DNA from 2 places in the Bradyrhizobium sp. 172 genome. Region 2 is predicted to be linked to the other one. Evidence: predicted binding sites of a transcription regulator. Region 2 holds the regulator's gene; the other holds the start of a gene.

Region 1 (11,167 bases), 3.2 Mb from region 2:
GCGAGACCTACACCCTCACGGTTACCGGCATGCTGCTGGGCTTCGTGCTCAACGCCGTGCTGCTGGTGGTGTTCGTCACCCGCATCAACAGGAATTTGCGCGAGCGCGACGCGCATCTGGCGGCGCTGCGCCAGCATGCCGCCGAGCAGGATCATATCGTGCGCATGGGCCTGCTCGCCTCCGGCGCGGCTCACGAGCTCGGCACGCCGCTCGCCTCGCTCTCGGTCATCCTCGGCGACTGGCGCCGCATGCCCGACCTCGCCGCCGATCAGGAGCTGGCCGAGGACCTCGAGGAGATGGAGACCTCGCTGCAACGCTGCAAGTCGATCGTGACAGGCATTCTGGTGTCGGCGGGCGAAGCCCGCGGCGAGGGATCGTCGCCGACGACGGTGGCGGCTTTCGTCACCGCGCTCGTGGAAGAGTGGCGCGACGCGCGCTCGGCGCGCACGTTGTATTTCGTCAACACTTTCGGCGAAGACGTCGCAATCGTCTCGGACGTCGCGCTGAAGCAGGTGATCTTCAACGTGCTCGACAACGCCTACGAGGTCTCGCGCGACTGGGTCGAGCTCGTTGCCGGGCGCGAGGGCGATCATCTCGTGCTGTCGATCAGCGATCGCGGCCCCGGCTTTGCGCCGGAGATGCTGGCACAGCTCGGAAAGCCCTATCAATCGAGCAAGGGCCGCGCCGGCGGCGGGCTCGGCCTGTTCCTGGTGGTGAACGTGGTGCGCAAGTTAGGGGGCAGCGTGACCGCCGAGAACCACAGGAAGCGCGGCGCTACGGTCCGCCTCACGCTGCCGCTCGCAACGCTCGCGATCGGAGGCAGCTTTGACGCCTGATCGTTCGCTCGTCGTCGTCGAGGACGATGCCGGCTTCGCCCGCACCCTGAAGCGTTCGTTCGAGCGCCGCGACTACGAGGTCGTGCTCGCCGCCTCGATCGAGGACGTGCGGAAAGTCCTGGAGGAGCGATCGTTCGGCTATGCCGTCGTCGACCTCAAGCTCGGCGGCGCCTCGGGACTGGCCTGCGTGGAGCTCTTGCACACGCACGATCCGGAGATGCTGATCGTGGTGCTGACGGGCTTTGCCAGCATCTCCACCGCCGTCGAGGCCATCAAGCTCGGCGCATGCCACTATCTGGCAAAGCCGTCGAACACCGACGACATCGAGGCCGCCTTCAACAAGGCCGCAGGCAATGCCGAGGTCGCGCTCGACGCCCGGCCGACATCGATTAAGACGCTGGAGTGGGAACGCATCCACCAGACCCTGATCGAAACCGATTTCAACATCTCGGAAGCCGCAAGGCGGCTCGGGATGCATCGGCGGACGCTGGCGCGGAAGCTCGAGAAGCGGCCGGTGAAGTGAGGAGGAGCGGATCGAAGCCGCTCCTCCTCTCCACTGGTTAGGCTTGCTTGCCATATCGCGCGATGACGTCGGCCAGGGCGGTATGGCCTGCGCAGGATCCTGTTCCCGGATCATTGCTGCCGCTCTCCACGGCGGTGGCGTAGATGACCCCGGGATCGGCCTCGAGTTGTTGGCGCAGCGCGGCCAGCTTTGGCCAGCGGCTCCTGTCCGCGACAGCGTGGAAGTCGAGCCAGCGCGCCACACCTGCCAGCAAGGCGTCCGCGAGGGTCGGCCGGTCGGCGAGCAGGAACCTTGCCGGCTCGATCATGCCTTCGAGCTTGTCGTGGCGTTCGATCACCTTTCTCCTTCCGAACTCCCGCAAGGCCGAACGCATGGCGTCGTCCATCGCCACGCCTTCCATTGCGACCCAAAGCGGCGCGAAGGCGCCGGTAAAGCCGGTATTCACGAACGCCATCAGCTGGTGCATGCGATCGGCTTGCGGCGACAACGGATCAAAGCTGATGCGCCGTTCGGTATCCCTGGCTTCGAGCCAAGCCGCGATCGCCATGGTTTCCGTCAGCACATCGCCCCGGTCCGTGATGAGTGCAGGTGTCTCGTGTCGCGGATTGATCCCGGCGTATGACGGGCTCAGCATCTCGCCCAGCATGTCGACGCGACACAGGCGATATGGCCTGCCAAGCCATTCAAGAGCTGCAACGAGCCCCATGGAGCTTCCCATCGGGAAGCCGTAGAGTAGGATTGGATCCATCGATCTATTCTCCGTGATTTCTGATGATCACGCTGCGCAGCGGTCCCGAACCCTAGTCGCTCGCTCCATCAAGTAAATTGCGAACATTTTTGTAACCTGGAGTCCGCCGATGAAAGACCTCGTTTCGAGATGTCCCATCGAGGAAGTGATGCAGATCCTGAGCGGCCGGTGGCCTACGCTTCTGATCTACTATTTGAAACAGGGCACCAAACGGTTCAGCGACTTGCGTCGGGACAATCCGACCATCTCGCACAGGATGCTCGCCCTCGAGCTTCGCAAGCTGGAGGACGCCGGTATCGTGACCCGCACGGAATTCGACGGATACCCGTTGAGGGTCGAGTACGATCTGACCGCCGCCGGCCACACCTTGGTGCCGTTGATCGATGCGTTGGGCGCCTGGTGGTCGACGGTTGCGACTGACGCGCGCGGAGACGACCGCGAGACCGGGCGCGGCGCTTCGGGAAGCGCATCGCGGGTTTGATCCTGCTCAGGACCGCATAGGCTCAAAGCAATTCCGCCCGCTGACGTCCCCGAACCGGGGCGGTCAGCGTCTCCAAAACAAAAAGCCCGGCCGTAAGGCCGGGCTTTGATCTGTTGCGTTCGACGCGCGAGACGTTTACGCGGCCTCGTCGGCGACCGTGGCGCCGCCCTCGGTCTCGTCGCTATCGCCCTCGGCGTCCGCATCGGCCTCGCCTTCGGCGGCTTCGGACTTGGCGCCAGTGCGGCGCGGGCTCTTGGCGAGCTGGGCCTCGATCTCCTTGACCGCTTCGGTCTCGGTCGAGTGCTGCACCACCGCGATCTCGCGGGAGAGACGGTCGAGCGCTGCTTCATAGAGCTGGCGTTCGCTGTAGGACTGCTCGGGCTGCGACTCGGAGCGATAGAGGTCGCGCACGACTTCCGCGATAGCGACGATGTCGCCCGAATTGATCTTCGCTTCGTATTCCTGGGCGCGGCGCGACCACATGGTGCGCTTGACGCGGGCACGGCCCTTGAGGGTCTCGAGCGCACGCTTCACCAGCGCGGGGTCGGAGAGCTTGCGCATGCCGACATTGGCGACCTTGGCGGTCGGCACGCGCAGCGTCATCTTGTCCTTGATGAAGTTGATGACGAACAGCTCGAGCTTCGCGCCGGCGATCTCCTGCTCCTCGATGGCCAGAATCTGGCCGACGCCGTGAGCGGGATAGACGACGAATTCGTTGGCCTTGAAGCCCTGACGCTGGGTCACAACCTTCTTTTCCTCGACCTTCGGCGCAACAGCCGCGGGCTTCACGGCCGGCTTGGCGGCAGCAACAGGGGCCTTGGCAGGAGCAGCAGCAACAGGAGCCTTTGCGGCGGGCTTGGCAGCGGGAGCCTTGGCAGCGGGAGCCTTGGCAACAGCGGGCTTGGCGGCAGGCTTGGCGGCAACAGGCTTGGCAACGGTCGCTTTCGCGGCCGGCTTGGCAGTCTTGTTAGGCATTGCGCTTCTTTTGTTCTTCGAGGACTTTGCAGCCGGCGCCTTCGTCGCGGTCCGACCCTTGGATGCGCTACGGCTGGCCGCGGCGACTTTCTTGGCGTCCTTATGGGAAGCCTTCGCTGAAGTACTCTTTTTACGCGTTTTCTGTGACACAGCCTGCGCGCGGAAACTGCCACGCCCCTGTTCGACATTTGGTTTCACGGGAACCCAAGGGGCCGACGGGGCTAACCAGGGTTCGGCTCAATGTGCCCAATATAGCACATTTCCCGCAAAAATCAATGATTTAGGGGTGTTAAGGGCTGGTTTTCGGCGGTAAGGCCGCTAATAGGGTTAAGTTTGGCCCGAATTAGTCGCCGGAGCCGGGGTTCGGCGAGAAATACTTGTCGAACTTGCCCTCCATGCCGTCGAAATCCTTGGCGTCGTCGGGTGATTCTTTCTTCTGGGTGATGTTCGGCCAGCTCTTGGCGTAGTCGGCGTTGACCGTGAGCCACTTTTCCAGGCCCGGTTCCGTGTCCGGCTTGATGGCATCGGCGGGGCATTCCGGCTCGCACACGCCGCAGTCGATGCACTCGTCAGGATGGATGACGAGCATGTTCTCGCCCTCATAGAAACAGTCGACCGGGCAGACCTCGACGCAGTCGGTGTACTTGCACTTGATGCACGCTTCAGTGACGACGTAAGTCATCCAACGCTCCGAAAAGCTCTTTTAAAAGTCGCGGCTTGCGTAGCGCGGATGGCCCGGCGCCGCAAGCTCAGGAACGGCCGATCATGACGGCTTTATGCGCTTGATCGACCAAGAAATGAATTCAAAGCGCAATTAATTGCGCTGAGAACTTGGCGGGCCTTCACCGAGCTCTTCGTAGAGCACACGGGCCGAGGCGGCGTCGCCGCGGCGCTCGTTGAAGGCGATGACTTTCAAGACGCGCACGGTGCGATCGAGCGCGATGGTGAGCACGTCGCCGATCTTGATCGCATGCCCCGGCGATTTCTCGCGTGCACCGTTGACGCGAACATGGCCGGACTCGACAAGCGCGGCCGCGGAGGTGCGCGCCTTCACCACCCGCGCGTGCCACAGCCATTTGTCGATGCGCTGCCGCTCGGTCGTGGGCTCACTCCTTACGCCCGGACAGCTGCTCCTTCAGCGCAGCGAGCTTCGCGAACGGCGAGTTCGGATCGACCGGACGATCGCGCTCGCGCGGGGTGGCGCTCGATGCGTAGGGACGCAGCGACGGTCCGCCCTGGCGGTCGCGGCCCTTGTCGCGGTCGCGGCCACGGTTATCGCGGCCCTTGTCGCGATCGCCGCCGAACTTGCCCTTGTTGCGGTCCTTGTTGTCGCGGTCCTTGTTGCCGCCATTTTTGCCCTCGAAGCGGCGGTTCTTGTCGTCGCGGCCCTCGGGACGCGGCGCAGCTTCGGCGCTACCTTCTCGCGGCTTGCGGAAGTCCCTGCCACCATCTCGACGATGACCGCCGCCATGGCGATGGCGCTCACCGCGCTTCTCGCCGTCGGCGGCAGGCTGGGCTTCGCCTTCGGCAGGCGCAGCGCCGGCATCAGCGCCCGCCTGTGGACGCGGCTGGTGATGACGCTGGTTGCGATGGCGCTCGTGGCGCGGCTTGCGATCATCGTGACGGCCCGCGGGACGCCAGACCTCGATGAGCTCGGGCTCGGCGGGCGTCGCCGCGGCTTCCACGGGCGCTGCCGCATCGGCCGACGCAGCGGCTTCAGTTGCAGCGGTCTCTGCAGGCGCGGTTTCGGCAGGTGCGGTTTCGACTGCTTCAGCGGGGGCAACAGGCTCTTCCGCAGGTGGCGCGATGCCGGGAGCGTCTTCCGGCGTGACGGAAGCTTCGAGCGCCGGCTCGTCATGCGCGGGCTCGTCGTGCTGCTCCATCCCGGGCGCGTCTTCGACGGTCACAGGCTCGGCAGCGGCTTCGATCGCGGCATCCGCAGGGGTTGCGGCGTCCTCGACCGGCGTTTCGGTTGCGGGCGTCTCTTCGCTGGAGGCTTCAGCAACAGGCGCGTCAGCAATAGGCGTCTCGACAACAGCCGCGGCGGGCTTCGCCGGCAGCGGCGGGCGCTTGTCCATGCGATAGCCGAGCGCACGCAGCACGGAGGCAAAGTCTTCGCCGGCGGAGCCGGTGAGCGAGGTCATCGCCTGCGTCACCACAAAGCTGCGGCCGTCGAATGCCCCGGCGGGCTTTTCGCCAGACGCGTTCTCGCGCCAGGCCAGCGCCGGACGGATCAGATCGGCCAGGCGCTCGAGGATATCGACGCGCACGGCGCGCTCGCCGGCCTGCTTGTAGCCGAGCACGCGATAGGCATCGCGCGGCAGCTGCTTGTCGACCGGGAACGAGGTGCGGCCGGAGCTTGCCAGATGCTGCGCGCCCGACAGCGCGGAGGGATCGACATTGTCCTGCTTCAGCGCCCAGAGCAGCGCGGCCAGCGCACGCCCGGCCGGCTTGAGCAGGCCGGGGAAATAGAGGTGATAGGCGCCGAAGCGGACGCCGTATTTGCGCAAGGTCGCGCGCGAGGGCTGGTCGAGATCCTTCAGCTCGTTGGCGATCTTCGGGCGCTCCAGCACGCCGAGCGCCTCGACGAGCTGATAGGCGATGCCGCGGGCGATGCCGGTGACGTCCTCGGCCTTGCTGAGCTCGAACAGCGGCCCGAGCAGCTTTTCGATATGCGTCTTGAGCCAGAGCTCGAGCCGCGCCTGCACCTTGTCGCGGGGGGCGCCCGTGAGGCGTTCGTCGGAGATGATGCGGATGCGCGGATGCAGCGCTTCCTCTGCGGCAGACAGCCGCGCCACGGCGTCGCCGGTCCAGCGGATCATGCCTTCCGAGGTCAGCACGAACTGCTCGTCCGGTGCGTTGCCCAGTTTTTCGGCGCGCGCGTTGATCTCGCCGGCGAGCACGGCCTGCGCTGCAGCCTGCAACGCTTTCGCATCGGAGCCGGCTTCCGCCGCATCCGGTGCAAAGGTGAAGCCATCGAGGCGGCCGATGACATGGCCTTCGACGATGACTTCGCCGGTCTTGCCGATTTCCGTATTCAAGCTCGTGTTCTCCCGCAGGCGGCGCATCAATACACTGGTCCGGCGATCAACGAAACGCTCAGTCAAGCGTTCATGGAGCGCATCCGATAATTTATTTTCGACCTCGCGGGCGATCCCCTGCCAGCGTTCGGGGTCTTTCAGCCAGTCAGGGCGGTTGGCGACGAAGGTCCAGGTGCGAATCTGCGCGATCCGGGCCGACAGCGTGTCGATATCGCCGTCGACGCGGTCGGCCTGGTCGATCTGGGTCCTGAACCAGGCGTCGGGGATGCATCCCTTCCGCATCAGGAAGCCGTACAGCGTCGTCACCAGCTCGGCATGGGCGGCCGGCGACAGCTTTCGATAATCCGGGACCTGGCAGGCCTCCCACAGCCGTTCCACCGCGTCCTTGCCATGCGCGACGTCGCGCACCTCGGCGTCGCGGGCGGCATGGTCGAGCACGCGCATGTCCTCGGCAATCGGCGCACGCGTCAGCGCGTCGTGGCCGGGGGCCAGGTTCAGCGACACCTGGAGCGCGCCGAGGGAAGCGAAATCCAGCTTCGAATTGCGCCATTGCAAAACCTTCACCGGATCGAAGGTGTGGTTCTGCAGCGCATTGACGAGCTCGGGCTCGAACGGCGCGCAGCGACCGGTGGTGCCGAAGGTGCCGTTGCGGGTGGCGCGGCCGGCGCGGCCGGCGATCTGGGCGAATTCGGACGGCGTCAGCCGGCGGAACTGGTAGCCGTCGTACTTGCGGTCGGAGGCAAAGGCGACGTGGTCGACGTCGAGATTGAGGCCCATGCCGACGGCGTCGGTGGCGACGAGGTAATCGACCTCGCCGTTCTGGAACATCGCGACCTGCGCGTTGCGGGTGCGCGGCGACAGCGAGCCCAGCACCACCGCGGCGCCGCCATGCTGGCGGCGGATCAGCTCGGCGATGGCGTAGACCTCGTCGGCCGAGAAGGCGACGATGGCGGTGCGGCGCGGCTGCCGCGTGATCTTGCGATCACCCGCGAATTCCAGCTGCGACAAGCGCGGCCGCGTGATCATGGAGACGCCCGGCAGCAGCCGCTCGATGATCGGACGCATGGTCGCTGCGCCGAGCAGCAGCGTCTCGTCGCGGCCGCGGCGATTGAGGATGCGATCGGTGAAGACGTGGCCGCGTTCGAGATCAGACGCGATCTGCACCTCGTCGACGGCGAGGAACGAGACGTCGAGATCCCGCGGCATCGCCTCGACGGTCGAGACCCAATAGCGCGGCGCTTTCGGCTTGATCTTCTCCTCGCCGGTCACGAGCGCGACGGCATCGGGGCCGACCCGCGCGGCGATCTTGTTGTAGACCTCGCGCGCCAGCAGGCGCAGCGGCAGCCCGATCATGCCGGAGGGATGCGCGAGCATCCGCTCGATGGCGAGATGGGTCTTGCCGGTGTTGGTGGGACCAAGCACCGCAGTGACGCCGGCGCCGGGAAGCCGCTCGGAAGCGAAGGGGGAGGAGGAAAAAGGCATCTGGGGGATTAGGTAATGGCGATTGGGGCGAATGTCAGTGCTGTTTTGGGGCGGTGGCGCGAAGGGCTCGCCTCACACACTGCTGTCCTCGCCCGGCTCGACCGGGCGATCCAGTATTCCAGAGGCGGCGCAGATCAAACCGAGAGGGCGCGGCGTACTGGATGCCCCGGTCAAGCCGGGGCATGACGGCGGAGAATGCGGCGCTTCTCCTTGAACCCAGCGCAACTGTCTCACTTTGCGACGCTTTTCCCGTTGGCTTTAAGCTTCGGAACGAGTTGAGAACGAATCGCGGCCGAATCGCTGACTCCCCCTTGAGTCCTGTTCCGTTCACGCAAGATGTCGCGGGAGGCTTGTTGGGTCGCACTAGATGGAGTTTTGGCCTGCCGCACAAGCGACGTTGAGATGGCGGATTCGTTAAAGCTGGGGACGGCGCGGAGTCGAATCAGAATCGGGGAGGAGTCAAATGGATTCCCGGTTCTCGACCCCCTCCAAACAAAATGCGCGAAAACAACCCCATGCACAGTAGGGATGTTGTTGAAATCATTGATGTTTATTTTCACCAAAAGGGAGGTCCGTAGCCCGCATGGAGCGGAGCGCAATGCGGGGGCCGAAGCAAAGAACCCCGGATTACGCTGCGCTCCATCCGGGCTACGGCAGCGGGGCTACGGCACCCAGCCCTACTGCGTCTTCGCGACCTTGGGCGGCTGGGCGCTGGTGATGAAGGAGGTGGCTTCCAGCATGGCCGGCCCGAGCGGGGTCGGCACTTTCAGCCAGAACGGGACCAGGATGCGCGTGCCCGCGATCGGCGCGAACGCGACCTCGATGTTGCGCTGGGCGGCGAGATATTTGATCACGGGACGGTCGGGGATGTAGCCGGCGATGGGCACGAAATAGAGCGAGCAGACCACGACCTGGCCGTGATAGCCCTTCTCCGCCTTCACGTTCTCCATGCGCTTGAAATCGAGCTTGAGCTCGTAGCGCATGCGGCCGTCGAACACGGCGGCGCTGCCGTGGCAGGCGTCCGCCGACAGCACGTCGCCGGTGCCGGATACGCGCACCAGCGAGGCCGTCATCGGGTCCCAGACGCCGCGGCGATGCGCGTCGGTGACGACGATGCGGTCGGGATCGACCGGCGGCTCCGGCAGGATGGCAAAATCCTTCACATTGCCCTTGTCGAGCGTGATGCGGATCTCTTCGGTCTTCTTCGAGGTGGTGGTGGAGGCCTGATAGCCGGTCGCGACCAGCGCGCCGTTGACCACGCGGCCCTGCGAGGCGCCGGTGCCCGACCCGCCCGCGAACGATTTCAAAAGCCCCGAGGTGCCGCCGGAGGCCGCGGCCGCGAACACGTCGTCCTGGATGTCGATATTCCAGGCGCCCTTGCCGACCGGAATGCCCGCCAGCGTCGCCTCGTATTGCGCCTCGAGCTTGCCCTGTGCCGCCGCGGGCTCCGCCGCCCACGCCAAAACCAGCCCGCCAAGGGCCGCCATGACCCAGCGGCCGGCAGGGCGCGGATGGCTTGCGCGCCGCTCCGCTGAGCGCAGGCCGGGCGCAAGATGAGGCGTTGTGAGCACGAAACAATCCAATCGGGGCGCGAACGGTTGTTACTTAAGCCAAATACCGCGCCAAGCAATGCGTCCGGGCCTGTCGGCGTCCGGAACTCCACCGGACTTTTCGGGCGCGAATACGCCCTTTATGTGATGGTAAGGCGCGATAATCATTGCCGTTTTGATGATCGGGGTGGGACTGAAAAGCGCACCTCACCCCGCCACCTCCACCGCGTCATGCCCCGCGAAGGCGGGGCATCCAGTACGCCGCGGCCCCTCTGGTCAGCCGTACCGCCTCTGGAATACTGGATCGCCCGGTCCCGGCTCCGCCAAGGCTACGCCGAGGCCCACACCGGTGCTCGGCCCGCCGAAGCTTCAGCGAAGGCGGCGAGCCGGGCGATGACAGCTAGCTTGGAGCACGAAACCCGCCCCAAAACCTTGACGTCCCGCCGCTTCCCCCCTATACGTCCGCCCGCTCCCTGCAAGGACAGAGAATTTGCCCGTGGCGCCCCGAATGGCGGCCGCACATCGTTGGGAAAGATTGAGGATTTTGCCATGTCTCGCCGCTGCGAATTGACGGCCAAGGGCCCCCAGGTCGGCCACACGGTCAGCCACTCCAACATCAAGACCAAGCGCCGCTTCCTGCCGAACCTGGTCAACGTGACCTTCATCAGCGAAGCGCTGGGCCGCAACGTGCGCCTGCGCGTCTCCACCAACGCGATCAAGAGCGTCGACCACAATGGCGGCCTCGATCCCTTCCTGCTCAAGGCCAAGGCCGCCGTGCTGTCGCCCCGCGCCCTCGAGCTGAAGCGCGCCATCCAGAAGAAGGTCGGCCCGACCCCGGCGCCGGAGAAGAAGGCGAGCTAAGAATTTTCGGATTGGGCGGCCGTTTTTGTTAGTCGTCGACGTGGCGGAAGGCGGGATAGAACCGTTGGTATTTCTTGTAGTTGCTAATCGCAATCAAGGATGACGGCTCGTCATCTGCCGGCAAGAACCTGAGCGACGTAAGCAGCTTCTTTGCAGTTTTCCCGAGATTCCCATCGAGCTTGAATCGTTCTTTCGCCGAGAGGATCGGCACAGCAATGTCGTGCATATCGTTCCAGCCAGCGCTCGCGAATGCCCATCGCTTAAACAGCGCATTGGGAAATTTGTCGCGCGAGTTTCGATCGGATACGGCGCACGTGACCGTCAACATGCGCTGTCCATCGGCGTAAGAAGTATTCAGTACGGGGACGAAATCGAGGTTTGGCACTTGCACCGTCGCTTTTAGCGTGACCATTTCGATGCATTGGCACAGCACCAAAGGCAAATCGTCGTCTCCAATTTTGGTAATGCTAGTAGGCATCACGTCTCCAAGCTGATCACGCAGGTAATTGGCCCGAAAAGCTTCTCTAGTGGCGCTGCCACCTGCAGGCCCTTGCTTAAGATTGCGCACATCAGCATTCCGTACACACCGATCGTCGGAAGCCCTTTGTCTTTGTCGACTTTCGGCCGACCCAGCAGAAAAGCGTCCTTGATTGCGCCCTTCGGAATTCCC
Region 2 (11,167 bases):
CGCGGCAGCCCGACATCCTGATTGCCGGGGATGGCGCGAGCGTCGCGGTGCGGGGCAGGGACGGATATCTGCACCTGATCAGGACGAACAAGGACGGCTTTCTGCTCAAGGAATGGCTCGCTGCCGACGCCGATCCGCGCGATGCGGGCAGAGCCTCGCTTGCCGATGGCGTGTCCTGCGACGAATCCGGCTGCGTGACGCCACTGGCCGACGGGAGGCTGGTCGCGCTGGCACTGCGCGTCGACGCTCTCGCAGACGATTGCAGTCGGGCCGCCCTGGTGGTGACGACTCGTCCCGCGCCGCCCGATTGCGCGGCGATGGTGGTCGATCGGCAGCGGCTCGCCAGCCAGAGCGCGCTGGCGCTGACGCAGCGTGGTGACGGTTTTGTGGTTCAGGCAGTGAGGGCGAGAGGCACGAGCCGCCCCTGGTTGCCGGCCGGCGCCGGCGAGGGTGATTTCGACGGCAGCCTCGCGCCAAAGTCGACCGCGCCTCGCATCAAGGACGCAACGCCGGCGGACACCGACCTGCAAGCCGACGATTGATCTGATGGTGCGGAGCAACGCAGTGGTTCGGTGCGTCCGTTCGGATTCGCGGGGCGCAAACCACACCATCTCGCCGGCCACGGCCGGCGATGGCGATTCAATCCTGACCTCCGACCTCGTAGCCGGAGGGCGGCTCTGTCAGCCGATCGGCAGGTGCGTGACGGTCGGCTGCCTGTCGGCGGTGATCTGCGCCTTGTGCTCGCGCTCGGTGACCGACTGAGTCACCGGCAGTTGCAGCACCGTCGCGCGCTGGCCTTCGACGAGCTGCGTCACCAGCACGTATTTGCCGTCGGGGAATTCGATCGCATCATGATGGCGGTCGGGAACGTGCGGATCGATCTTGCCGAACTTGCCGACGCGGGAATTGATGGTGCGCGTCCAGATCCAGCGATTGTCGTAGCGGACGTCGTCGGCGAAGGCGAGCTCCGTCCCCGGCAGCAGGCAGACGGCGACGGACGGATCGGCTGCAGAGGCGAAGCCGCGCGTCGAGGTGCCGCGGAAGCTTGTCGTGACGATCGTCTCGCCGACTTCGGCGGGGCGCGACGCGACGGCATGTAGGCTGTAGTCACACATCGGGTGCTCCTCATGCTGGGATAGCAACCCGCGTCTCTTATCGAGGCGCAGGCCTCTATCAGAGTGGAAGCACGAACGCTGTGCTTGGTTGTGGGCAAATCTGCGGCTGGCTTCCGCAAGCCGCGATCACATTATCTTTCCCGAATTCAATAGGAACAAAGCTCGCCGCGATGCATTCGGGAGGCGCGTACGCGAACATTGCCAACTTGGCTGCAACGGCCGAACTTGACCGCTGGTCGCTGTTTCCTCGAACAACCGAGCCGCGAAGCGGTGCTGCTTGAAGCGGTGCTGCTTCGTCGGCGTGGCGAGGAGCCAGCGTTGGAGGAGGGGCCGGATAGTCTGTGCAGAACCAGAAAGGCTATCCAGCCGGAGCGGACGATGATCCGCTCCAATCTCTGACCGGCGATGCCGATCGGAAGCGCGCGAGGCGCCAAGCACCTCCGGCATGAAGTGCTTCCGATATGAAGTACTGCCGATAGAAAGGACTCCCGGTATCAGTACTTCCGGTAAAGCCCGATCAGCTTGCCCTGAATCTTCACCCGGTTGGGCGGCAGGATGCGGACCTCATAGGCCGCGTTGGCGGGCTCGAGCGCGATCGAGGCGCCGCGACGGCGGAAGCGCTTCAGCGTCGCTTCCTCGTCGTCGATCAGCGCCACCACGATGTCGCCGGTATCGGCGCTCTCGTTGCGCTGGATCAGGGCCATGTCGCCGTCGAGAATGCCGGCTTCGACCATCGAGTCGCCGCGCACTTCCAGCGCGTAATGCTCGCCCGAGCCGAGCATGTCAGGCGGTACGCTGATAGTATGGCTGCGGGTCTGCAACGCCTCGATCGGCGTGCCGGCCGCGATGCGGCCCATCACCGGCACCGCGACGGGACGTTCGCCCTCGTCAGCGGGCAGGCTCGCGCTCGCACGCACCTTGCCGAGATTGCCCTCGATGACGCTCGGCGTGAAGCCGCGGCGGCTGCCAGCGGCTGCCTGGAGCTCCGGCAGCTTGATGACTTCAATCGCACGGGCGCGGTTGGGCAGGCGTCGGATGAAGCCACGCTCCTCGAGCGCCGTGATCAGGCGATGGATGCCCGACTTCGAGCGCAGATCGAGCGCATCCTTCATCTCGTCGAAGGAGGGCGGCACGCCGCTTTCCTTCAGACGTTCACTGATGAACCGCAGAAGCTCGTATTGTTTGCGCGTTAACATCTCGACCAAAGTCCCCCGGTTGATGTCGTCCGATTCCGAGACGCTGAATTCGGCCATAAGCCGCTGCATGCTCGAAACAAATCATGAACAGACACTATATGTTCGATACATGTTCCGCAACTGCTTAATTTACCGTGAACAGAGCAAAGTGCGCGGAACGCGCGTTGCGGGGGCGCTCAGACGGGGAGCCGCAACACTTCGCAAGCCGTGCCGGCTTCGGCCTTCGGCGCGAATGGTGCGCGGACGAGAAGTACCTGTGCTGCAGCGAGATTCGCAAGCAGCGAAGAGTCCTGATGATTGACGGGAACAACGACGCGTGTGCCATCGTCACGCTCCTCAAGATGCGCGCGCAGATAGTCCTCGCGCTGGTCGTTGGCGCCGACGTCGCGGCCGAGCACGGCGCGTTCACGGCGATGGTGAATCACTGAACGGCCCGACAGGGCGCGAATCAGCGGCACCATGAACAGGAAAGCGCACACGTAGGACGATACGGGATTGCCCGGCAGGCCGATCACACCCATTGCGCCGAGTCGCCCGTGCATCATCGGCTTGCCTGGCCGCATCGCGATCTTCCAGAACGCCATCGCGATGCCTTCGTCCCGCAGTGCCTGCTGGACCAGATCGTGGTCGCCGACCGATGCGCCGCCGGTCGTGATCAGGACGTCGGCGCCGCTCTCGCGGGCGCGGCGGATGCCGGCGGTGGTGGCCTCGAGCGTGTCGGCGGCAATACCGAGGTCGATGGTCTCGGCGCCCTCGCTGCGGGCGAGCGCGTGCAGGGCGTAGCCGTTGGAATAGACGATCTGGCCGTGGCCGGGCGTGGTGCCCGGCATCACCAGCTCGTCGCCGGTGGCGAGAATCGCGACCTTCGGACGCCTGACAACGGCAAGGTGCGGATGATTCATCCCGGCGGCGAGCGCGAGGTCTCGCTCGGTCAGACGGCTTCCCTTGCGCAGGAGCACGTCGCCCTCGCGGAAATCGACGCCGGCGGGGCGGATGTGCCGGCCGGCGATCGCGGCTTCCTTGATCGTGATGCGCTTGCCGGCGGCGACCGTGTCCTCCTGGATCACGACGGCGTCCGCGCCAAAGGGAATGACGCCGCCGGTGAAGATCCGCACGGCCTCGCCGGCTCCGACCGTCCCCTCGAACGGTCGGCCCGCTGCGACTTCGCCGATGACGGTGAGCTCCGAATCGATCGTCGCGGCGTCGGCCGCGCGCACCGCGTAGCCGTCCATCGCCGACATCGCTTGCGGCGGCTGCGTGCGCCGCGCCACGACGTCACGCGCGAGCACGCGATGGTAGGCCTCGTCGAGGGAAATCATTTCTTCCGGCAGCGGCTCTGCACCCGCCAGCACCGCGGCAAGCGCGTCAGAAACCGGCATCAAGGCCACGGCGAAAACTCCTGCTCGGCACGTTCGGGCGAATGTTCCGCACGTCTTCTAGCCGAGCGCAGGCGCAGAGGCAAAAGCGGCTGAGCAGGCACAGTCATCCCGCCCCTTCACATTGTTCCGGAAGGCAGGATCAAGCGCGTCGCGGCATGATCCGAAGGAGGTCACAGATCGGCAGGAGAGTGGTCATGGAAGCGACGAAAATCATGGCAAGGCGAGAACGCGCCATGGCCTGAATCGATCAGCTCCCTGCCTGCCCGGGAGTTACGTCGGGCGCCTTGGATCCCTGATCCTTGTCGGGCAGCGGGTCGGCTTGGGATTTCAGGTCGGCGGCCTTGCTCACAAGCTTGGCGGAAAGGTCCGAATCTGAAGTTGTCCTCGCGAATTCAAGAAGAAGAGAGGCCTGCTTGGTGAGGTAGGTTTTGCCCAGCACGATGATGCATCCGTCCGTAGAAGTCCCAACGGACTCTAAGAGTCCGGAAGGCGGTATTCCGTTCCCGGAACTCTGTATAAAAATGTACAAAGTGATCCGGTTCCTCAATTTTTCAAAATTGGTCCGTCGGGCCGTGCCGTCGTGGGTTTCGCGACAACGGACCGTCGTCAAATGCCCAATGCCTTCAATGCGTTCCCGACGTCACGCGGCGAGGTCACATGCACCGCCGTCAAGCCGCGCGCGCGCGCTCCCTCGATGTTTTCGGCAAGATCGTCGAAGAACACGATGCGCCCGGCGGGCACGCCGATCGCCGCAACGACGTGGTCGAAGGCCTCCGCATCCGGTTTGCGCAGGCCGATGCTGGACGACAAATACAGCTCGCGGAAATGGCCGAGGAGGTCGGCATATTCCCTCGAGAAATGGTCCACGTGCGGCCGGTTGGTGTTGGAGAAAGCATAGAGCGGCATCTGTTTCGCTGCGCGCGGCAGCAGCTCGGCGATGTCAGGCATTTCGCCGGCGAAAATCGCGTTCCAGCCTTCCAGGAACTGCGCATCCGAAATGCCGATTCCGAGCGAGGCTCGCAATGAGGCGAAATAGTCCTCATCGCTGATCTTCCCCATCTCGTGCAACCGATAGGCTTCGCTGTCCCGCACATAGCGCGCGACGATGGCTTCGGGCTTGCAGCCGGCATGTCCCGCCCAGCAGGCGATCGCCTTGGAGAAATCGATATCGAGCACGACGCGGCCGAGATCGAACAGGAGCGCATCCGCGCTGCCGGGAGAGAGCGATGTCACCTGCGTCCTTTCACTCAGTATCGATACGGCTCGTGGTCGAACAGCGGAAACGCGCTGAACACACTCGGCGCGTTGGTTGCGGTCGCCTGGTGCAGGCAGGATTTGTTGACCTCGGCGAACGAGGTCGCACCCAAGAGGCCGAGGCAGCGCAGCACTTCGTCCTCGAGCAGTTCCAGCATGCGCGCCACGCCGGCTTCGCCGGCCGCCGCCAGCGCCCAGCATTGCAGCCGGCCGATGCCGACGAGGTCGGCGCCCGCCGCGATCGCCTTGACGATGTCGGTGCCGCGACAGACACCGCCATCGACCATGATCTTGGCGCGGCCGTTCACGGCGTCGACGATCTCGGGCAGCACGTGCATGGCGCCGCGACCGTGATCGAGCTGACGGCCGCCATGGTTGGAGACGTAGATCCATTCGACGCCGTGATCGATCGCGATCAGCGCGTCCTCTGGCGTCGCGATGCCCTTGAGGATCAGCGGGATCTTGAACTTGTCCTTGATCATCTTCACCGTCCGCCACTCCAGACCCTTCTGGTAATCGCCCCCGGTGGCGCGCAAGCGGCTCTCGCGAACGTAGCGCTTGGCGATGTCACGTTCGCGGCGGCTGTAGTGGGCGGTGTCGACGGTCAGGCAGAAGGCGGCGTAGGCGTTCTTCTCGGCCCGGCTGACGACGTCGGCGACGAAGGCGTCATCGCCGCGCACATAGAGCTGGTAGAGCCGCAGCGCGTCGGACGCAGCTTCGGCGGTCTTTTCTAGGCCGGGCTCGGACACCGAACTGAGCATGTGCGCCGCACCGAAAGTGCCGCAGGCGCGTGCCACGCTCGCCGCACCATCCGGATCGAAGATCTCGAGCGCGCCGACCGGGGCGAGGACCACGGGCAGGCGCATCTTGCGGCCGAACTGTTCGACCGAACCTGTAACCTTGCGAACATCGCGCAGCACGCGCGGGCGGAAAGCGATCTCGTCCAGCGCCATGCGGTTGCGACGCATCGTGGTCTCGGTCTCGGCCGCGCCGACGATATAGTCCCATGCATTCTGGTTGAGGTTGGCGCGGGCTTTCCGGATGAATTCATGCAGATTCTGGAACGGCTCGGTGCTAGCGCCGAGCTCGACGTTCCTTTCCGGTTGGATGCGGGGTGCTTCGTTCATTGTTATCCTCCCGAGAATTTGAAGCCTTCCCTGATCGCCTAACCCGTCCGGGGCGCCAAAACCATCCTAAAATGGCATGGCTGCGAGGCGCGGGCCGGCCGGCCGACCCCCGCGGCGCACGAACCGGTCCTGCAACGTTGCCGAAAGTTTGGGTCCGGACCAACCGATTTTTACGGTGTACCCGCCGGCGTGGCATCCCGGCCTTGAAGAAACCAGAATGGTATTGTGAGAAGCAGGCTGGATCGCCATTTGCATGGCGGCTCCCAGCCCCACCGAACCGCGAAGCAAAAAGGCCAGCCTATCCATGCGGAAAACCCTGCTGTTTCCACTGGGCGCGCTCACCGGAGCGTGTCTGACCCTTTTGGTAGCCAGTCCGCACGGCGGCGTATGGGCGGCACGGGCGGCAGCGAGCGCGGATGACGCCTATTCCAAGCTCAATCTGTTCGGCGAAGTGTTCGAGCGGGTGAAGGCGAGCTATGTCGAGAAGCCTGACAATGCCAAGCTGATCGAAGGCGCGATCACCGGCATGGTGACCTCGCTCGATCCGCACTCGCGCTACATGAACGACAAGGCCTGGACCGAGATGCAGGAGACCACCTCCGGCGAGTTCGGCGGGCTCGGCATCGAGGTCACGATGGAGGAGGGGCTGGTCAAGGTCGTCTCGCCGATCGACGACACGCCGGCATCCAAGGCCGGCATCATGTCGGGCGACCTCATCAGCAAGATCGACGGCGATGCCGTGCAGGGCATGACGCTCGAGCAGGCCGTCAACAAGATGAAGGGGCCGGTCGAGACCCAGACCAAGCTCACGATCGTGCGCAAGGGCGCCGACGCCCCGCTCGACGTCGCGATCAAGCGCGAGATCATCCATGTGCGTCCCGTGCGCTTCCACGTCGAGAACGGGGATATCGGCTATATCCGCGTCACCTCGTTCAACGAGCAGACCACCGATGGCCTGAAGAAGGCGATCGCATCGATCACCAAGGAGGTTCCGCCGGAGAAGCTGGTAGGCTACGTGATGGACCTGCGCAACAATCCGGGCGGATTGCTCGACCAGGCCGTGTCGGTGTCGAGCGCGTTCCTGCAGCGTGGCGAGGTCGTCTCGACCCGCGGCCGCAATCCGGAAGAGACCCAGCGCTTTACCGCCCATGGTGGCGACCTCACCAAGGGCAAGCCGCTGGTGGTTCTCGTCAACGGCGGCTCCGCCTCAGCCTCGGAAATCGTGGCCGGCGCGCTGCATGACCACAAGCGCGCGACGCTGATCGGCACGCGCTCGTTCGGCAAGGGCTCGGTGCAGACCATCATTCCGCTCGGCACCGGCAACGGCGCGCTGGCGCTGACCACGGCGCGCTACTACACGCCCTCGGGCCGCTCGATCCAGGCCCAGGGCATCGCGCCCGACATCGAGATCCTCCAAGACGTGCCGCCCGAGCTGAAGGGCCGGATGGACACCATGGCGGAGTCCCAGATGCGCGGTCATCTCCAGGCAGCCGACGGCACCGAGCAGACCGGGTCGCAGTCCTATGTCCCACCGGAAGCGAAAGACGACAAGGCCCTGCATACGGCCTACGACTTCCTGCACGGCCAAACCGCGAATGCGGTCGCCGCCAAGCCGGCGTCGAAGGCTGCGGTGCCGAACTAGGCGCTCGCGACGGTAAGGTGTTGATCGCCCGGGAGCGGATAGCCGTTCCCGGGCGAACTTGTTTCGGGACGCTGTGTCAGCTCGGGTTCATGGCCGCGAAGGTGGCCTCGTAGCAGCCATCGCGCTCGGCCCAGCGGCGGGCGCGGTCGCGCTCGACCAGACCGCGCCGCTGGACCCGCAACTCCAGCAATTGCATGACCTCCGCGACACCCTGCGTCGTGTGTATCGAGGAGAGCTTCTGGGAATGCCGCTGCGCCGACCACGAGGTCGAACTAGCTTGCCTCGCGGCGCCGGCCTTCCTCGCCATTACGCCGGGCGAGACGGCTGCGATGAGCTGCGAACAGCTCCAGCACCTTGTCGGCGGGCTTTGCGGCGCTGAACAGATAACCCTGCATCTCGGAGCAGCCGAGCGCGCGCAGCAACCGCTGCTGCTCCTCGGTCTCGACGCCCTCGGCCGTGGTGGTCATGCGGCGGGCGGCCGCGAGATTGACGAGCGCCTGCACGATGCTGGCGGAGCCGTCGGGGCCGGCGATGTCGTTGACGAAGCAGCGGTCGATCTTGATCTTGTCGAACGGGAAGCGGTGCAGATAGCTTAGCGAGGAGTAGCCGGTGCCGAAATCGTCCAGCGCGATGCGGACGCCGATGGCGCGGAGTTGATGCAGGATCGCAAGCGCCGTGTCGTAGTCGCGGATCAGCACCGCCTCGGTGATTTCGAGCTCGAGCCGGCTCGCCGACAAATTGGAGGCGGCAAGCGCCGCCATGATCTTCAGCGCCAGCGTGCCGCTCTTGAATTGCACCGGCGAGACGTTGACGGCGAGGCGGATGTCGTCGGGCCAGTTCGCCGCGTCCCGGCAGGCGGTCGCCAGCACCCATTCGCCGATCTCGTTGATCAGGCCGGTGTCCTCGGCGATCGGAATGAACTCGGCCGGCGAGACCATGCCGCGCTCGGGATGGCGCCAGCGCACCAGCGCCTCGCAGCCGGTGATGCGGTCGTCCTTCAGGCTGAGGCAGGGCTGGTAATACACCTCGAGGCCGCCTTCGCGTCCGCCTTGGGCGATGGCGTGGCGCAGGGCGATCTCGAGCTGCCGCCGCTCGTGGATCTTGGCGTCCATCTCCGGCTCGAAAAAACGGTAGGTGCGGCGCCCGGCGGCTTTGGCGGCGTACATCGCCATATCCGCGTTCTTCAGGATCTGGTCCAGCGCCGTTCCATGTTGCGGCGCCAGCGCGATGCCGATGCTGGCGTCGGTGGCAAGATGATGTCCCATGCAGTCGAACGGCGCGCGGATGGCCTCAAACACCCGCGCGACGAGTTCGTTGACCTGATCCAGCGATGTCACCGCGCTCTGGACGATGGCAAATTCGTCGCCGCCGAGGCGCGCCACGAAGTCCGCCGGCCCCGCACAGCGGTGGAGGCTCTGCGCGACCGACTTCAGGAGCTCGTCGCCGACGAGATGCCCGAGCGCGTCGTTGACGCCCTTGAACTCGTCGATGTCGATGTAGTGCACCGCGAGTTGTTCGCCGCCGGCGACGAGATCGAGTTCCTGACGCAGATGCTCGTGGAACATGGTGCGGTTGGGCAGGTCGGTCAGTGCGTCGTAATGAGCGAGATGGGTGATGCGCTCCTCGATACGCCGGCGCTCCGTGATGTCCTCATGCGTCGCCACCCAGCCGCCATCCGTGAGCGGTTCGTTCACGATCTGGATCGAGCGACCGTCGGAGGTCTCGACCACCATGGAATTGCGCACGTGGACGTCGCGCAGGACCCGTGCGACATACTGGTCCGCATCGCCGGTGAACGAGCCGGTGGCTTTGCGGTGTGCAATGATGTCGTGAAAGCTGCAGCCGGGTCTCACGATTTCGGCCGACAGCCCGTACATCTCGATGTAGCGCTGATTGCAGATCACGAGCTGCTGCGAGGCGTCGAACAGCAGCAGGCCCTGGGTCATGTTGTTGACGGCGCGGTCGAGACGCTGCTTTTCCAGCGTCAGCCGTTCCCGCGAAAGACGATGCTGCTCCAGGAGCTTGCGAACGATCGCGATCAACACGCCCGCGATGGCGAGCGCAGAAGAGGCCGCGACCGAGATCAGGATGCCGATCTGCTCGCGCCAGTCCGTCAGGGCCGTCGCGCGCGTCGTGGTGGCCATCATCAGGATCGGGAAGTGAGGCAGGGCATGTGAGGAAATCAGCCGGTCCTCGCCGTCGACGGGGCTCATGAAGCGGCCGGTAAAATGGTCGAGCCCGAAAACCCTTTGATGCGCGAACGGACCGTTCTTGAAATTCCGTCCCATCAATTCACTGGAATGGGGATAACGGGCGAGCATCATGCCGTCCCGGTGCAGCATCGAGATCGTCGTGCTTTCGCCGAGCACGGCGGACTCGAAGAATTTTTCGAAGTTTGCCGGCTCAATGCCGCGTCCGACCACACCCATGAATTCGCCGTTCGGTCCGACGACCTTGCGCACGATCAGGATGGTCCATGCGCCGGAGATGCGACTGTAGAGTGGCTCGATCAGGACGTCGGGAGCGTCGGGATCGTACCGGAAGGTCTGGAAATAGGCGCGATCGGCAACGTTCACGTTCGGGGCCGGCCATGCCGCCGACGAATTGATCAAATTGCCTTCGGCATCGATGATATTGACGCCGCCCATGTAGGGCAGTGCCTCGATCTTCGAACGCAGCATCCGGTGGAGGTCCTGGCCGGCGAGGCGCTTGCGATAGTCCGCCGCACTGGTGATGCCGCTTGCGCGGACGTAGTCGACGAAATCCTTCTGGATGACCGCGAAATCCTGCAATTGCTGGTCGAAATGATGGGCCAGCATCAGCACGGTGTTTTCCAGCTCGCGCCCGGAGCTGCGCAGCGCACGTTCGCGGAAATTCTGCGCCATCAGCGTCGCGCCGACGGCGATCGCAGCGATCAACAGCGTGCCGCCCACCACCAGCCAGCGGATCGGTCCGCTGCGCACGAAGGCCTGGTCAAAAAGGCGACTGCCGAATCCCGTCATCATGATCGATCGTTGTCGTGCACACGCCAGGGTCAATTCTTGGCCCCGGAAACATCCGTTGGTTTACGGGAACGGAGTGGAGGCGAAGTTAGCAAGCTGGGTTAATGGGCCGTGAAGGGACCCTCGCAAAAGCAATCAATATGCGATCGAGTATGGGCTGATTGCGCTCGCGATCGTCGCCGTGGTGGACGGCCTGGGCAGCAAGCTCAGTTCAAAATTCGGGTCGATCAGCGCGTCGTTGAAGTAGCAGCCGCAATCAGACGCGGTAATGGCCGGACTTGCCGCCGAGCTTCTCGACCAGATGGATGCCTTCGATGCGCACGCCGCGCTCCACCGCCTTGATCATGTCGTAGATGGTGAGGCAGGCGACCGAGACGGCGGTGAGCGCTTCCATCTCGACGCCGGTCGGGCCCGTGACCTTCACGCTGGCGCGGACGAGGCAGCCCGGCAGC

What was found. Region 2 encodes LexA, which represses DNA repair genes until DNA is damaged. Its sites were predicted from a motif close to TGTTCNNNNTGTGTTCNG; they were not measured.
Region 1: IVB07_RS02440 (helicase-related protein) is a predicted target of LexA. The motif match lies at 8,353-8,370, and genes of this name have one in related genera.

What each region holds. Positions count from the first base shown of each region.
Region 1 is NZ_CP064701.1:542,032-553,198, reverse strand. Features, by position in the region: gene IVB07_RS02475 (ATP-binding protein) at 1-836, shown strand, start outside; gene IVB07_RS02470 (response regulator transcription factor) at 826-1,359, shown strand; gene IVB07_RS02465 (glutathione S-transferase family protein) at 1,397-2,107, opposite strand; gene IVB07_RS02460 (helix-turn-helix domain-containing protein) at 2,217-2,588, shown strand; gene IVB07_RS02455 (CarD family transcriptional regulator) at 2,724-3,563, opposite strand; gene fdxA (ferredoxin FdxA) at 3,907-4,245, opposite strand; gene IVB07_RS02445 (RNA-binding S4 domain-containing protein) at 4,378-4,647, opposite strand; gene IVB07_RS02440 (helicase-related protein) at 4,670-8,086, opposite strand; gene IVB07_RS02435 (DUF3108 domain-containing protein) at 8,764-9,573, opposite strand; gene rpmB (50S ribosomal protein L28) at 10,186-10,497, shown strand; gene IVB07_RS02425 (O-methyltransferase) at 10,526-10,975, opposite strand; gene IVB07_RS02420 (ATP-binding protein) at 10,975-11,167, opposite strand, start outside.
Region 2 is NZ_CP064701.1:3,787,147-3,798,313, forward strand. Features, by position in the region: partial or broken gene IVB07_RS18280 (ComEC/Rec2 family competence protein) at 1-542, shown strand, start outside; gene IVB07_RS18285 (hypothetical protein) at 681-1,115, opposite strand; gene lexA (transcriptional repressor LexA) at 1,610-2,311, opposite strand; gene glp (gephyrin-like molybdotransferase Glp) at 2,488-3,699, opposite strand; gene IVB07_RS18300 (hypothetical protein) at 3,938-4,129, opposite strand; gene IVB07_RS18305 (HAD family phosphatase) at 4,297-4,923, opposite strand; gene IVB07_RS18310 (alpha-hydroxy acid oxidase) at 4,938-6,071, opposite strand; gene IVB07_RS18315 (S41 family peptidase) at 6,376-7,713, shown strand; gene IVB07_RS18320 (EAL domain-containing protein) at 7,986-10,718, opposite strand; gene IVB07_RS18325 (Flp family type IVb pilin) at 10,861-10,962, shown strand; gene moaC (cyclic pyranopterin monophosphate synthase MoaC) at 10,972-11,167, opposite strand, start outside.